Regions from separate parts of the Paenibacillus sp. NN59 genome, predicted to be linked through region 3. Evidence: a T-box and tRNA genes for the amino acid it is inferred to sense, from the RefSeq annotation. Region 3 holds a T-box; the other regions hold tRNA genes.
What was found. A T-box is a leader RNA that pairs with one kind of tRNA and senses whether it is charged. The one in region 3 lies ahead of ileS (isoleucine--tRNA ligase), so its partner is inferred to be a tRNA-Ile.

Region 1 (4,815 bases), 2.4 Mb from region 3:
TGCTGATCCAGGTATCGAAGCAAGGCCTGAGCCATCGTTAGTCGAATCGTTGTCATGAATTGATCGCCATCCTTTCCTTTACGGGTTAAGCGCTTAATCTAAGTTAAGTTTAAGCGCCTTACCCCTAAAGGTTAAGCGCTTAATTCATATGGTATTACAGGCTGAGCATTTTCGCAAGCTATTTTTGAAAGCGTTTTATTAAAATTAGGTTGGATTTGCGTAAAATAAGGGGTGAGATCGTACGATGCTGGAGGAATGTAAGGTATAAATGATCAACAAATATTAGCTTGGAGTGTAACAAGAGAGTTCGCTGAATGTGGATTGAATGTTAATTGAGAAAATAGCTGAAGAATATGACGGAGACTTGGCCACATAATATAGGAAAAGGGGACTAACTTCTTGTTCATGCAAAAAAAAAAAGAGAACACAGATTGTGTCTCTTTCTTCTTCAATATATAAAGCGGGTGATGGGAATCGAACCCACGCTATTAGCTTGGAAGGCTAAAGTTCTACCATTGAACTACACCCGCATAAACAAAAAAATCGGGATGACACGATTTGAACATGCGACCCCCTGGTCCCAAACCAGGTGCTCTACCAAGCTGAGCTACATCCCGTTAAATATACCGGCGAGAGGACTCGAACCTCCACGGTTTCCCACTCGATTTTGAGTCGAGCGCGTCTGCCATTCCGCCACGCCGGCATAGTTTAAATTTAGTTATAATGGCGCGCCCTGAGAGATTCGAACTCCCGGCCTTTTGATTCGTAGTCAAACGCTCTATCCAGCTGAGCTAAGGGCGCAAATATTGGAGCGGAAGACGGGAATCGAACCCGCGACCCTCGCCTTGGCAAGGCGATGCTCTACCGCTGAGCCACTTCCGCAAAATAAGGGATGCGCGTGGAGGGACTTGAACCCCCACGTCAAAGACGCTAGATCCTAAGTCTAGTGCGTCTGCCAATTCCGCCACACGCGCATATAATAAAAGTGAGTCATGAAGGATTCGAACCTTCGACACCCTGATTAAAAGTCAGGTGCTCTACCAACTGAGCTAATGACTCATAATAGAACTGGTGGAGGATGATGGATTCGAACCACCGAACCCGTACGGGAGCAGATTTACAGTCTGATGCGTTTGGCCACTTCGCTAATCCTCCATAAAGTGGTGCCGGCGAGAGGACTTGAACCCCCAACCTACTGATTACAAGTCAGTTGCTCTACCAGTTGAGCTACACCGGCGTATCAAATTGTTTTATTAATGGTGGCTCGGGACGGAATCGAACCGCCGACACGAGGATTTTCAGTCCTCTGCTCTACCGACTGAGCTACCGAGCCATATAAAGATGGCGGAACCGACGGGATTCGAACCCGCGATCTCCTGCGTGACAGGCAGGCATGTTAGGCCAACTACACCACGGTTCCAGATCACTTTCGGTTAGGAAAGCTACAATTGCGGGGGCAGGATTTGAACCTGCGGCCTTCGGGTTATGAGCCCGACGAGCTACCGGGCTGCTCCACCCCGCGTCATTTAAAAAAATATATGGTGGAGGCTGAGGGGATCGAACCCCCGACCCTCTGCTTGTAAGGCAGATGCTCTCCCAGCTGAGCTAAGCCTCCGAAAATATGACCCGTAGGGGATTCGAACCCCTGTTACCTCCGTGAAAGGGAGGTGTCTTAACCCCTTGACCAACGGGCCTTACTGGCTCCCCGAACAGGACTCGAACCTGTGACAACTCGATTAACAGTCGAGTGCTCTACCAACTGAGCTATCAGGGAAAATGGTGGAGCCAAGCGGGATCGAACCGCTGACCTCCTGCTTGCAAGGCAGGCGCTCTCCCAGCTGAGCTATGGCCCCATACATGTATTTCTTATGAAGTTACTATGGGCCTTGGTGGACTCGAACCACCGGCCTCACCCTTATCAGAGGTGCGCTCTAACCAACTGAGCTAAAAGCCCCTATCATTCGAAAAAAAATACCCCATTGGGGTTCCGCTTGGCGGCGTCCTACTCTCCCAGGACCCTGCGGTCCAAGTACCATCGGCGCTAGAGGGCTTAACGGTCGTGTTCGGGATGGGTACGTGTGGAACCCCTCCGCCATCGCCACCAAACGCGATTGGTCGAAGCATAGCTTCTTCCATTCATTCAGAACTGAAAATCATACACACATTCCGTGATGTACCGATTTCCACTTCATTCAGAGTGTTGTTCTCTGAAAACTAGATTCGAAACGAAACGTACGCGATTTAAAACTTGCTATTGGATAAGCCCTCGACCGATTAGTACTGGTCAGCTCCATGCATTGCTGCACTTCCACCCCCAGCCTATCTACCTCGTCGTCTTCAAGGGGTCTTACATACTGGGAAATCTCATCTTGAGGGGGGCTTCACGCTTAGATGCTTTCAGCGCTTATCCCGTCCGTACATAGCTACCCAGCGGTGCTCCTGGCGGAACAACTGGTACACCAGCGGTACGTCCATCCCGGTCCTCTCGTACTAAGGACAGCTCCTCTCAAATTTCCTACGCCCACGACAGATAGGGACCGAACTGTCTCACGACGTTCTGAACCCAGCTCGCGTACCGCTTTAATGGGCGAACAGCCCAACCCTTGGGACCTACTTCAGCCCCAGGATGCGATGAGCCGACATCGAGGTGCCAAACCTCCCCGTCGATGTGGACTCTTGGGGGAGATAAGCCTGTTATCCCCAGGGTAGCTTTTATCCGTTGAGCGATGGCCCTTCCATGCGGTACCACCGGATCACTAAGCCCGACTTTCGTCCCTGCTCGACTTGTAGGTCTCGCAGTCAAGCTCCCTTATGCCTTTGCACTCTTCGAATGATTTCCAACCATTCTGAGGGAACCTTTGGGCGCCTCCGTTACTCTTTAGGAGGCGACCGCCCCAGTCAAACTGCCCACCTGACACTGTCCCCGCACCGGTTTACGGTACCAGGTTAGAACCTAGATACGATCAGGGTGGTATCCCAACGGTGCCTCCACGCAAGCTGGCGCTCACGCTTCAAAGGCTCCCACCTATCCTGTACAGATCGTACCCAAATTCAATATCAAGCTGCAGTAAAGCTCCATGGGGTCTTTCCGTCTTGTCGCGGGTAACCTGCATCTTCACAGGTATTAAAATTTCACCGGATCTCTCGTTGAGACAGCGCCCAAGTCGTTACGCCATTCGTGCGGGTCAGAATTTACCTGACAAGGAATTTCGCTACCTTAGGACCGTTATAGTTACGGCCGCCGTTTACTGGGGCTTCGGTTCACAGCTTCGGGATTACTCCCTAACCACTCCCCTTAACCTTCCAGCACCGGGCAGGCGTCAGCCCGTATACTTCGCCTTACGGCTTCGCACAGACCTGTGTTTTTGCTAAACAGTCGCTTGGGCCTTTTCACTGCGGCCCCCTCGTGCTATTCACACTACCGGGGCACCCCTTCTCCCGAAGTTACGGGGTCATTTTGCCGAGTTCCTTAACGAGAGTTCTTCCGCGCGCCTTAGAATTCTCTTCTCGCCTACCTGTGTCGGTTTGCGGTACGGGCACCTTCATCTGGCTAGAGGCTTTTCTTGGCAGTGTGAGATCATGACCTTCGCTACTGTAATTTTCACTCCCCATCACAGCTCAGCCTTACGGTTAGCGGATTTGCCTACTAACCAGCCTTACTGCTTGGACAGGCATCCATCAGCCTGCGTCACTACCCTACTGCGTCCCCCCATCGCTCGTAACGATTTACGGTGGTACAGGAATTTCGACCTGTTGTCCTTCGACTACGCCTTTCGGCCTCGCCTTAGGTCCCGACTTACCCTGAGCGGACGAGCCTTCCTCAGGAACCCTTAGGCTTTCGGCGGATCAGATTCTCACTGATCTTTTCGTTACTCATACCGGCATTCTCACTTGTATAATGTCCAGCGCTCCTTACGGTACACCTTCAACCCTTATACAACGCTCCCCTACCCCTGATGCAAGCATCAAGCCATAGCTTCGGTGGTGTGTTTAGCCCCGTTACATTTTCGGCGCAGAGTCACTCGACCAGTGAGCTATTACGCACTCTTTCAATGGTGGCTGCTTCTAAGCCAACATCCTGGTTGTCTGTGCAACTCCACATCCTTTCCCACTTAACACACACTTGGGGACCTTAGCTGATGGTCTGGGCTGTTTCCCTTTTGACAATGGATCTTAGCACTCACTGTCTGACTCCCGGAAGTAAGTCTATGGCATTCGGAGTTTGACTGAGCTTGGTAACCCTTGCGGGCCCCGCACCCAATCAGTGCTCTACCTCCACGACTCTGTTTTCCGAGGCTAGCCCTAAAGCTATTTCGGGGAGAACCAGCTATCTCCGAGTTCGATTGGAATTTCTCCGCTACCCCCACCTCATCCCCGCATTTTTCAACATGCGTGGGTTCGGGCCTCCAGTGCGTGTTACCGCACCTTCACCCTGGACAGGGGTAGATCACCCGGTTTCGGGTCTACGTCCACGTACTATAGTCGCCCTATTCAGACTCGCTTTCGCTGCGGCTCCGGCTCTTCACCTTAACCTTGCACGGGAACGTAACTCGCCGGTTCATTCTACAAAAGGCACGCCATCACCCCTAAAACGGGCTCTGACTTTTTGTAAGCACACGGTTTCAGGTTCTATTTCACTCCCCTTCCGGGGTGCTTTTCACCTTTCCCTCACGGTACTGCTTCACTATCGGTCGCTAGGAAGTATTTAGCCTTGGCAGATGGTCCTGCCGGATTCATACGGGGTTTCACGTGCCCCGCACTACTCGGGATCCGTCTCGGAGGGAACAGACTTTCAATTACAGGGCTTTTACCTTC
Region 2 (4,815 bases), 2.5 Mb from region 3:
AACGGTATGAAGGTACATGGAACGGTCAGGAGCTTACCCTGGAAGTATGGCCGATCCGCAACGCAGCAGGTACGGATATTGAAAATATCGTCGAGGTTTCATTCAAAACAGATGACGCAGCAACCGTATCTGGTCTACGTAACCAATTACTACAATTGCTTCAAAACAAAAACTGGTTGATCCCTGCCGATGGTCTGAAAACACAGACCATCCTGGAACGGTATTAATGTAAAGCGATATGCAGTAGAAACAAAAGCTCCTCCTGCTTCTTTAGATAGAAGCAGGAGGAGCTTTTGATTTTCATCATATTTATCCGATAATTTAAACATTAGCTTTCACAAGACAAATGTTCTTTTTCCGGGGGACATATATTAACTATGTATATTCTACACCACTAAAACTAAGCGATCACGAATTACAATCGAATTACCCCATTACTTGAGTTATTAGTGAACAACTGTCTCTCGATCTCCCATAAAAAAGTTTTAGCTACTGAAGACTTAAAAAAAGCTAATTTTATTTTTCGATGTCTGCCGTTCATATGATAACCAATAATCAGAAAACTTTGGAATTTCATTACTTCTCGTTGGTTAGGGTGATGTACGCCACTCACTTTACTTAGTGAAAGCTCGAATATTTGTTGATCTGCTTGTATGTATAAGTTTCCGTTACCTAGTAGTACATCCACTTTCTTACCCTCCGGCACCTGAGGTAGACCTGAATAATGAATTCCGACTGAATGTAATGCTGCACCATATTTTTTCTTTAATCTGTTCGATTTTCTCGTTTGGGTAATTCCATAAATAATTATGGCGATCATCACAAAGACAAGGAATATAATAGGGCCCATTTAACAACCTCCTGTAACTTTTCTACTTTTGATTAAGAATAGATTACCACAAAACCCCAACATACGGTTCACTTGATCCGTATAAGCCAACTTATACACACTAAAAATAAAAAAAGAGTTCTTGCATTATGCAAGAACTCTTTGAATCGTAAGCGGGTGATGGGAATCGAACCCACGCTATTAGCTTGGAAGGCTAAAGTTCTACCATTGAACTACACCCGCATAAACGAAAAATCGGGATGACACGATTTGAACATGCGACCCCCTGGTCCCAAACCAGGTGCTCTACCAAGCTGAGCTACATCCCGATATAAAGGAAATAATGGCGCGCCCTGAGAGATTCGAACTCCCGGCCTTTTGATTCGTAGTCAAACGCTCTATCCAGCTGAGCTAAGGGCGCAAATATTGGAGCGGAAGACGGGAATCGAACCCGCGACCCTCGCCTTGGCAAGGCGATGCTCTACCGCTGAGCCACTTCCGCAAAATATATGGTGCGGTCGAGAGGACTCGAACCTCCACGGGGGGTTAGCCCACACGGACCTGAACCGTGCGCGTCTGCCAATTCCGCCACGACCGCATAATATGAAAGTGAGTCATGAAGGATTCGAACCTTCGACACCCTGATTAAAAGTCAGGTGCTCTACCAACTGAGCTAATGACTCATAGTAAATGGCTGGGGATATAGGATTTGAACCTATGCATGACGGAGTCAAAGTCCGTTGCCTTACCGCTTGGCTAATCCCCAATAAAGAAAACTATGGGGCGATCGAGGGGAATTGAACCCCCGAGTGCCGGATCCACAAACCGGTGCGTTAACCACTTCGCCACGATCGCCATAAAATCAAACCTTAAAGCATGAGTTTTTAGTATTACCATCAGAGCTTATATTATACAACTTATAAACCTCTAATTGCAAAATACTAAAATGGTGCCGGCGAGAGGACTTGAACCCCCAACCTACTGATTACAAGTCAGTTGCTCTACCAGTTGAGCTACACCGGCGCGGTGTAAAGTATTAAAATGGCGGAACCGACGGGATTCGAACCCGCGATCTCCTGCGTGACAGGCAGGCATGTTAGGCCAACTACACCACGGTTCCAGATCACTTTCGGTTAGGAAAGCTACAATTGCGGGGGCAGGATTTGAACCTGCGGCCTTCGGGTTATGAGCCCGACGAGCTACCGGGCTGCTCCACCCCGCGTCATTTAAAAAAATATATGGTGGAGGCTGAGGGGATCGAACCCCCGACCCTCTGCTTGTAAGGCAGATGCTCTCCCAGCTGAGCTAAGCCTCCGAAAATATGACCCGTAGGGGATTCGAACCCCTGTTACCTCCGTGAAAGGGAGGTGTCTTAACCCCTTGACCAACGGGCCTCACTAAAAAAGAATTATGGCGGAGAGAGAGGGATTCGAACCCTCGAGACGCTTGTGACGCCTACACGATTTCCAATCGTGCTCCTTCGGCCAGCTCGGACACCTCTCCATGGCTCCCCGAACAGGACTCGAACCTGTGACAACTCGATTAACAGTCGAGTGCTCTACCAACTGAGCTATCAGGGAATGGTGGAGCCAAGCGGGATCGAACCGCTGACCTCCTGCTTGCAAGGCAGGCGCTCTCCCAGCTGAGCTATGGCCCCATTCATGTATTTCTTATGCAGTTACTATGGGCCTTGGTGGACTCGAACCACCGGCCTCACCCTTATCAGAGGTGCGCTCTAACCAACTGAGCTAAAGGCCCACATATACATCCCATATCCCTAACGAGGGGGCAAAAAAAATACCCCAAAGGGAATCGCTTGGCGGCGTCCTACTCTCCCAGGACCCTGCGGTCCAAGTACCATCGGCGCTAGAGGGCTTAACGGTCGTGTTCGGGATGGGTACGTGTGGAACCCCTCCGCCATCGCCACCAAACGCGATTGGTCGAAGCATAGCTTCTTCCATATCAATCAGAACTGAAAATCATACACACATTCCGTGATGTACCGATTTTCACTTCATTCAGAGTGTTGTTCTCTGAAAACTAGATTCGAAACGAAACCTACGCGATTTAAAACTTGCTATTGGATAAGCCCTCGACCGATTAGTACTGGTCAGCTCCATGCATTACTGCACTTCCACCCCCAGCCTATCTACCTCGTCGTCTTCAAGGGGTCTTACATACTGGGAAATCTCATCTTGAGGGGGGCTTCACGCTTAGATGCTTTCAGCGCTTATCCCGTCCGTACATAGCTACCCAGCGGTGCTCCTGGCGGAACAACTGGTACACCAGCGGTACGTCCATCCCGGTCCTCTCGTACTAAGGACAGCTCCTCTCAAATTTCCTACGCCCACGACAGATAGGGACCGAACTGTCTCACGACGTTCTGAACCCAGCTCGCGTACCGCTTTAATGGGCGAACAGCCCAACCCTTGGGACCTACTTCAGCCCCAGGATGCGATGAGCCGACATCGAGGTGCCAAACCTCCCCGTCGATGTGGACTCTTGGGGGAGATAAGCCTGTTATCCCCAGGGTAGCTTTTATCCGTTGAGCGATGGCCCTTCCATGCGGTACCACCGGATCACTAAGCCCGACTTTCGTCCCTGCTCGACTTGTAGGTCTCGCAGTCAAGCTCCCTTATGCCTTTGCACTCTTCGAATGATTTCCAACCATTCTGAGGGAACCTTTGGGCGCCTCCGTTACTCTTTAGGAGGCGACCGCCCCAGTCAAACTGCCCACCTGACACTGTCCCCGCACCGGTTTACGGTACCAGGTTAGAACCTAGATACGATCAGGGTGGTATCCCAACGGTGCCTCCACGCAAGCTGGCGCTCACGCTTCAAAGGCTCCCACCTATCCTGTACAGATCGTACCCAAATTCAATATCAAGCTGCAGTAAAGCTCCATGGGGTCTTTCCGTCTTGTCGCGGGTAACCTGCATCTTCACAGGTATTAAAATTTCACCGGATCTCTCGTTGAGACAGCGCCCAAGTCGTTACGCCATTCGTGCGGGTCAGAATTTACCTGACAAGGAATTTCGCTACCTTAGGACCGTTATAGTTACGGCCGCCGTTTACTGGGGCTTCGGTTCACAGCTTCGGGATTACTCCCTAACCACTCCCCTTAACCTTCCAGCACCGGGCAGGCGTCAGCCCGTATACTTCGCCTTACGGCTTCGCACAGACCTGTGTTTTTGCTAAACAGTCGCTTGGGCCTTTTCACTGCGGCCCCCTCGTGCTATTCACACTACCGGGGCACCCCTTCTCCCGAAGTTACGGGGTCATTTTGCCGAGTTCCTTAACGAGAGTTCTTCCGCGCGCCTTAGAATTCTCTTCTCGCCTACCTGTGTCGGTTTGCGGTACGGGCACCTTCATCTGGCTAGAGGCTTTTCTTGGCAGTGTGAGATCATGACCTTCGCTACTGTAATTTTCACTCCCCATCACAGCTCAGCCTTACGGTTAGCGGATTTGCCTACTAACCAGCCTTACTGCTTGGACAGGCATCCATCAGCCTGCGTCACTACCCTACTGCGTCCCCCCATCGCTCGTAACGATTTACGGTGGTACAGGAATTTCGACCTGTTGTCCTTCGACTACGCCTTTCGGCCTCGCCTTAGGTCCCGACTTACCCTGAGCGGACGAGCCTTCCTCAGGAACCCTTAGGCTTTCGGCGGATCAGATTCTCACTGATCTTTTCGTTACTCATACCGGCATTCTCACTTGTATAATGTCCAGCGCTCCTTACGGTACACCTTCAACCCTTATACAACGCTCCCCTACCCCTGATGCAAGCATCAAGCCATAGCTTCGGTGGTGTGTTTAGCCCCGTTACATTTTCGGCGCAGAGTCACTCGACCAGTGAGCTATTACGCACTCTTTCAATGGTGGCTGCTTCTAAGCCAACATCCTGGTTGTCTGTGCAACTCCACATCCTTTCCCACTTAACACACACTTGGGGACCTTAGCTGATGGTCTGGGCTGTTTCCCTT
Region 3 (4,815 bases):
GATCTCTTCATAACTTGCCAGATCAAAGCCTTTGTCAAGGGATACGATCAACTCGGACAATGGCTGACGCGTTTTGATACCAGTCTCGTTACGAACGTTACGAGCAAGCTCAACAACGCGGCGAGCTGTTTCCATATCTTGCTCCAAAGCCGCATCGATTAATGCTTCATTCGCTACAGGATAGTCATCCATATGCACACTTTCGCCCGTTGTCAGGTTGAGGTAAATATCCTCAGCCAGCATTGGAGTGAATGGCGCAACCAGCTTCGCTGTAGTCACGAGCACTTCGGTAAGGGTACGATACGCATCCAGTTTATCCTCTGTCAAACCACTTCCCCAGAAGCGATCACGGGAACGGCGGATATACCAGTTACTGAGCTCATCTACAAAGGCTTCGATCGCTTTGGAAGAGTTCAGGTAGTCGTTCACGGACAATGCTTTTTCTACCACAAGGATCAGGCTGTTCAATCTGGACAGAATCCAGCGATCTAATTTGTGAGCAGACACTTGGAATGGATGCTCCTGTGGATCGAATCCATCGATCGTTGCGTACAGCGTCAGGAATGCATGAGTGTTCACCAGCGTATCCACCATTTTGGACTTCGCTTCTCCTACGATGCCTTTGGAGAAACGTTTGCTGTTCCACGGTGCACTGTCAGACAACAACGCCCAGCGGAATGCGTCCGTACCGTACTCCTCGATAACTTCCCAAGGATCGATAACATTACCTTTGGATTTGGACATCTTTTGGCCATTTTCGTCCAGTACGTGTCCTGTTGCCATAACAGCTTTATAAGGCGCTTTGCCTGTCAAAAGTGTAGATACCGCGAGCAGGCTGTAGAACCAGCCGCGCGTTTGGTCAATCCCTTCACAGATCATATCTGCAGGATATTGCTGCTCAAACACTTCTTTATTTTCAAAAGGATAATGTTGCTGCGCAAACGGCATGGAGCCGCTGTCGAACCATACATCGATGACTTCAGGTGTACGCTTCATTTCGTATTTGCCGCAAGAGCTGAGCACCTTCACTTCATCTACATACGGCTTATGCAACTCGAGGTTTTCCGGCACATCGCCTACCGCACGCGCACGTAACTCAGCAATGCTATGAGGAGCAAACTGTTCGCCTGTCTCTTCACACACCCAGATGTTAAGCGGTGTTCCCCAGTAACGGTCACGGCTGATATTCCAGTCCACGAGATCCTCAAGGAACTTCCCAAATCGTCCTTCACGCACATGACCCGGATACCATTCCACTTCACTATTGTTTGCAATCAACTGATCCTTGATTGCTGTTGTTTGGATAAACCAGCTGTCCATAGCATAGTAGAGAAGTGGAGTATCACACCGCCAGCAGAACGGGTAGCTGTGCTCATATTTCTCTTTGCTGAACAGACGGCCATGCTCAGACAAGTATCTCACAATGTCGATGTCGCAGTCCTTCACGAAACGACCTGCAAAATCAGTAACTTGTGCTACAAACTTGCCTTCCAGGTCAACCATGTTCACAAAACTGATGCCATTCTCACGGCAGACACGGTAGTCATCTTCACCATGTGCAGGAGCCATGTGAACAATACCCGTACCACTTGCGTCTGTAACAAATCCTGCCCCCAGAATGATGTTGGTTTTCTCGGCCTCTACGTAGTTAAATGGCGGGCTGTACGTTTTACCTACCAAGTCTGCACCTTTCAGTGCACCAATGATCTCATAATCGCCTTTGCTATCTTTCATAACTTTCTCCACCAAGTTCGTCGCCATGATATACACTTCATCATTTTGACGTACACGAGAGTAGTCCATTGCCGGGTTTACAGCAAGTGCAACGTGAGAAGGCAATGTCCAAGGGGTCGTCGTCCAGGCCAATACGAATTCGCCACTGTCATCCAGCTTGAATTTTGCCGTCGCACTCAAATCTTTAACGTCCTTGTATCCTTGTGCAACTTCATGCGAACTCAATGTTGTTTGGCAAGAAGGGCAGTATGGACTTACGCGGTGACCGCGGTACAACAAACCTTTCTCATGGATCGTCGCTAGGATGTTCCACACACTTTCGATGTAGTTGTTGTCGAGAGTGATGTACGGATTGTTCATATCCGTCCAGTATCCGATCCCTTCCGTCAAATCACGCCATTGCTGCTCGTATTCAAAAACACTTGCTTTACATTCGTTGATAAATTTCTCCACGCCATAATCTTCGATTTCCCACTTGTGGGAGATACCCAATTTTTTCTGAACTCCAAGCTCTACAGGTAAGCCGTGTGTATCCCATCCCGCTTTACGCACAACGCGGTAACCCTTCATCGTATTGTAACGTCCAACAAAGTCTTTAATTACACGACCAAGCACGTGACCGATATGTGGTTTACCATTGGCTGTAGGTGGGCCTTCATAAAATACGAAGTTCGGCTTGCCCTCCCGGTTCTCAATGGAGCGTTTAAACGTATTCTCCGTTTTCCATTTATCTAACACACGCAGTTCTCTTGCACGTGCTTTTTCTTTGACATCAACTCGTTGCATGCTGTTCGACTTCCTTTCTGTTGTTAAGATGAATCGATTGTAAAACATTAAACATACACCATCGTAGCTCATAGATTCCGCTCACCGTTTTAGAACACAAAAAAACCTCATCCCTGGAAAGGGACGAGGTTCATCTCGCGTTACCACCCTAATTCTGTTCATCACAAACCACATTCAGGTTACCCCGAGTATGCTCTGTCATCAACAGCGCTTAAGCCCCGCTAAACTACTGCAGGGTACCGTTATAACGTACGGCTTACGGTTCAGCTTACACACGGCAATGCATTCACCGCTTCAGCGTCACTTCTCCGGGAGGATATTCGGCTATAACTCATCCGTTGGTTTGCACCAGACACCAACTCTCTGAGGGATGAGATCATAACGTACTGAGCCCGTCATGGAATCACTATTCAATATGAATATAGTTATAGCTTCTTTACCCGCAAAAGTCAACCGGGCAGCAGACTAATAAATCTCTTTCATCTCCCGCTCACGGTCACGCACTTCCTGCTCACGGCTCTCCAGTGCTTCCCAGCCATCCTGTGTCAGCAATTCAAGCTGAGCTTCAACGAGCGTACGGAAACGCGCACGATAGATGGATGCCTGCTTCTTCAGTTCTTCCACTTCCAAAGCAATCTTACGGGACTTGCCAAGCGCTTCGTTAACGATTCGGTCTGCATTTTTCTCTGCTTCCTTCACAATTAACTGAGCTTCCTTCTTTGCGTTATTCTTCACATCGTCAGCAGCTTCCTGCGCAATGATGATCGTTTTGCTAAGAGTCTCCTCGATGGTAGCAAAATGATCCAGCTTCTCCTGAACGGACAGCAACTGATTGCTCAGCTCCTTGTTCTCGCGAATGACGCCTTCGTAATCTTTGATGACTTGATCCAGGAATTCATTGACTTCATCCTCGTCATACCCACGCAAGCGTCGGGAGAATTCCTTGTTATGTATGTCCAGCGGCGTTAATGGCATGCTGTCCACCTCCTGTAAAAATTCCTTCTCACTATAGAGAAGGTTTGCAGCATATGGGTTCCACCCAAGGGGCCGTAAGAAAGAAACCTGAACTGGTAACTTTTTACGGAATAGCAGAATCTGCTCTCACGATCTGCAGAGATCCACATCTTGTACTTTAATGTATATCGGAAACACCGGATATTTTTTTACCTTTACGTTTAACATTTCGACAAGAATTCGGATTATCCTGCAATAACATCAAGCAAATTTACCGATCTTTACCCGGCAACGTCCCTTTTTGGTCATTCCTTCCTGTTCAAGCACCTTAAAACGACCAAATCCTTGAATGGATACCACATCTCCTGCCTTAAGCGGCTTTGAGGGGTCTTCCACCACTTTCCAGTTCACTTTACAGCGTCCTGCTTTAATTGGAATCAGTATTTTGCTACGGCTTAATCGGTGCACATCTGCACAGATACCATCCAGTCGCATCGAGGCAACGGTAATATCTATAGTGTCCAATTTCGTCGCAGACCATTTCATCTGATTCAATGGCAGTAGTTCTGTAAATACGTGCAACCGATGCACCTGATTCAATTGAAGCGATAAAAAAGCGCCGGTCTCTGCTGCCACTACAGTATGGCAGCCATCCTCCAGCACTTGAATATCTCCAATCTTGCCTCGTTTCATCCCGAGACCGAGCAGGGAACCCATATAGTCCCCATGCTCCAGTTCCGAGATTTTCTGATCGTCAGACGTAATGCTGAGGACCTGCATCCCCATATCTTCTTCATCCAGATAACGATAATCAGGAGCAATCAATGCACGCTTACGTTCAGCAGCTTCATATCCGCCATCGAAACGAACCTGAACGTCTTGGCTACGATTGACCAAGGATTGCAGAATAAACACCTGTCTTGGATCAAGGAAATCGGTGAGCTTCATATCATGAACCTTGCTCGCCCGTTCAACCCAATCGTTGGCTTTATCTACAAAGTCCCGCTCATCATGGCTAAAATGTTCGTACATATCACCGCTCATCTATGTCACCCTAACTTAAAATGTCAAATACTGAACTATAGAGAGTAACCCAACCAGCGCCAGTCGAAGAACAAGCAACGCGACGATCGGGGAAATATCCAGCACACCGAACAGAGGCGGAATAAACCGGCGGAAAGGACTTAAGTAAGGCTCTACAAATTTGCCTAACAATTCACCGATGAAGCTCTCCCGTGCATTGGGAAGCCATGACATCAATATGTAGACAATAACCATGTAAAAATAAATCTGGTATAGCGTACCCAATATACCTTCAATCATCTGATACAAAAAAGGCTC

Region 1: it encodes a tRNA-Ile, which carries the amino acid that the T-box ahead of ileS (isoleucine--tRNA ligase) is inferred to sense. The anticodon was not compared.
Region 2: it encodes a tRNA-Ile, which carries the amino acid that the T-box ahead of ileS (isoleucine--tRNA ligase) is inferred to sense. The anticodon was not compared.

Annotation. Positions count from the first base shown of each region.
Region 1 covers NZ_CP199678.1:325,454-330,268, reverse strand. Annotated here, with positions in the region: gene iolD (3D-(3,5/4)-trihydroxycyclohexane-1,2-dione acylhydrolase (decyclizing)) at 1-56, opposite strand, end outside; tRNA gene ACT89M_RS01520 (tRNA-Gly) at 460-530, opposite strand; tRNA gene ACT89M_RS01515 (tRNA-Pro) at 544-617, opposite strand; tRNA gene ACT89M_RS01510 (tRNA-Leu) at 625-703, opposite strand; tRNA gene ACT89M_RS01505 (tRNA-Arg) at 725-801, opposite strand; tRNA gene ACT89M_RS01500 (tRNA-Gly) at 808-882, opposite strand; tRNA gene ACT89M_RS01495 (tRNA-Leu) at 894-974, opposite strand; tRNA gene ACT89M_RS01490 (tRNA-Lys) at 987-1,059, opposite strand; tRNA gene ACT89M_RS01485 (tRNA-Tyr) at 1,070-1,155, opposite strand; tRNA gene ACT89M_RS01480 (tRNA-Thr) at 1,162-1,237, opposite strand; tRNA gene ACT89M_RS01475 (tRNA-Phe) at 1,258-1,333, opposite strand; tRNA gene ACT89M_RS01470 (tRNA-Asp) at 1,343-1,420, opposite strand; tRNA gene ACT89M_RS01465 (tRNA-Met) at 1,449-1,522, opposite strand; tRNA gene ACT89M_RS01460 (tRNA-Val) at 1,540-1,615, opposite strand; tRNA gene ACT89M_RS01455 (tRNA-Glu) at 1,623-1,694, opposite strand; tRNA gene ACT89M_RS01450 (tRNA-Asn) at 1,699-1,774, opposite strand; tRNA gene ACT89M_RS01445 (tRNA-Ala) at 1,778-1,853, opposite strand; tRNA gene ACT89M_RS01440 (tRNA-Ile) at 1,881-1,954, opposite strand; rRNA gene rrf (5S ribosomal RNA) at 1,990-2,106, opposite strand; rRNA gene ACT89M_RS01430 (23S ribosomal RNA) at 2,255-4,815, opposite strand, start outside.
Region 2 covers NZ_CP199678.1:361,151-365,965, reverse strand. Annotated here, with positions in the region: gene ACT89M_RS01760 (hypothetical protein) at 1-227, shown strand, start outside; gene ACT89M_RS01755 (hypothetical protein) at 416-850, opposite strand; tRNA gene ACT89M_RS01750 (tRNA-Gly) at 1,002-1,072, opposite strand; tRNA gene ACT89M_RS01745 (tRNA-Pro) at 1,085-1,158, opposite strand; tRNA gene ACT89M_RS01740 (tRNA-Arg) at 1,174-1,250, opposite strand; tRNA gene ACT89M_RS01735 (tRNA-Gly) at 1,257-1,331, opposite strand; tRNA gene ACT89M_RS01730 (tRNA-Leu) at 1,340-1,427, opposite strand; tRNA gene ACT89M_RS01725 (tRNA-Lys) at 1,440-1,512, opposite strand; tRNA gene ACT89M_RS01720 (tRNA-Gln) at 1,521-1,595, opposite strand; tRNA gene ACT89M_RS01715 (tRNA-His) at 1,609-1,684, opposite strand; tRNA gene ACT89M_RS01710 (tRNA-Thr) at 1,777-1,852, opposite strand; tRNA gene ACT89M_RS01705 (tRNA-Asp) at 1,872-1,949, opposite strand; tRNA gene ACT89M_RS01700 (tRNA-Met) at 1,978-2,051, opposite strand; tRNA gene ACT89M_RS01695 (tRNA-Val) at 2,069-2,144, opposite strand; tRNA gene ACT89M_RS01690 (tRNA-Glu) at 2,152-2,223, opposite strand; tRNA gene ACT89M_RS01685 (tRNA-Ser) at 2,241-2,332, opposite strand; tRNA gene ACT89M_RS01680 (tRNA-Asn) at 2,334-2,409, opposite strand; tRNA gene ACT89M_RS01675 (tRNA-Ala) at 2,411-2,486, opposite strand; tRNA gene ACT89M_RS01670 (tRNA-Ile) at 2,514-2,587, opposite strand; rRNA gene rrf (5S ribosomal RNA) at 2,644-2,760, opposite strand; rRNA gene ACT89M_RS01660 (23S ribosomal RNA) at 2,910-4,815, opposite strand, start outside.
Region 3 covers NZ_CP199678.1:4,492,397-4,497,211, forward strand. Annotated here, with positions in the region: gene ileS (isoleucine--tRNA ligase) at 1-2,520, opposite strand, end outside; T-box leader at 2,637-2,928, opposite strand; gene ACT89M_RS19720 (DivIVA domain-containing protein) at 2,986-3,495, opposite strand; gene ACT89M_RS19725 (YlmH family RNA-binding protein) at 3,736-4,518, opposite strand; gene ACT89M_RS19730 (YggT family protein) at 4,534-4,797, opposite strand; gene ACT89M_RS19735 (cell division protein SepF) at 4,814-4,815, opposite strand, start outside.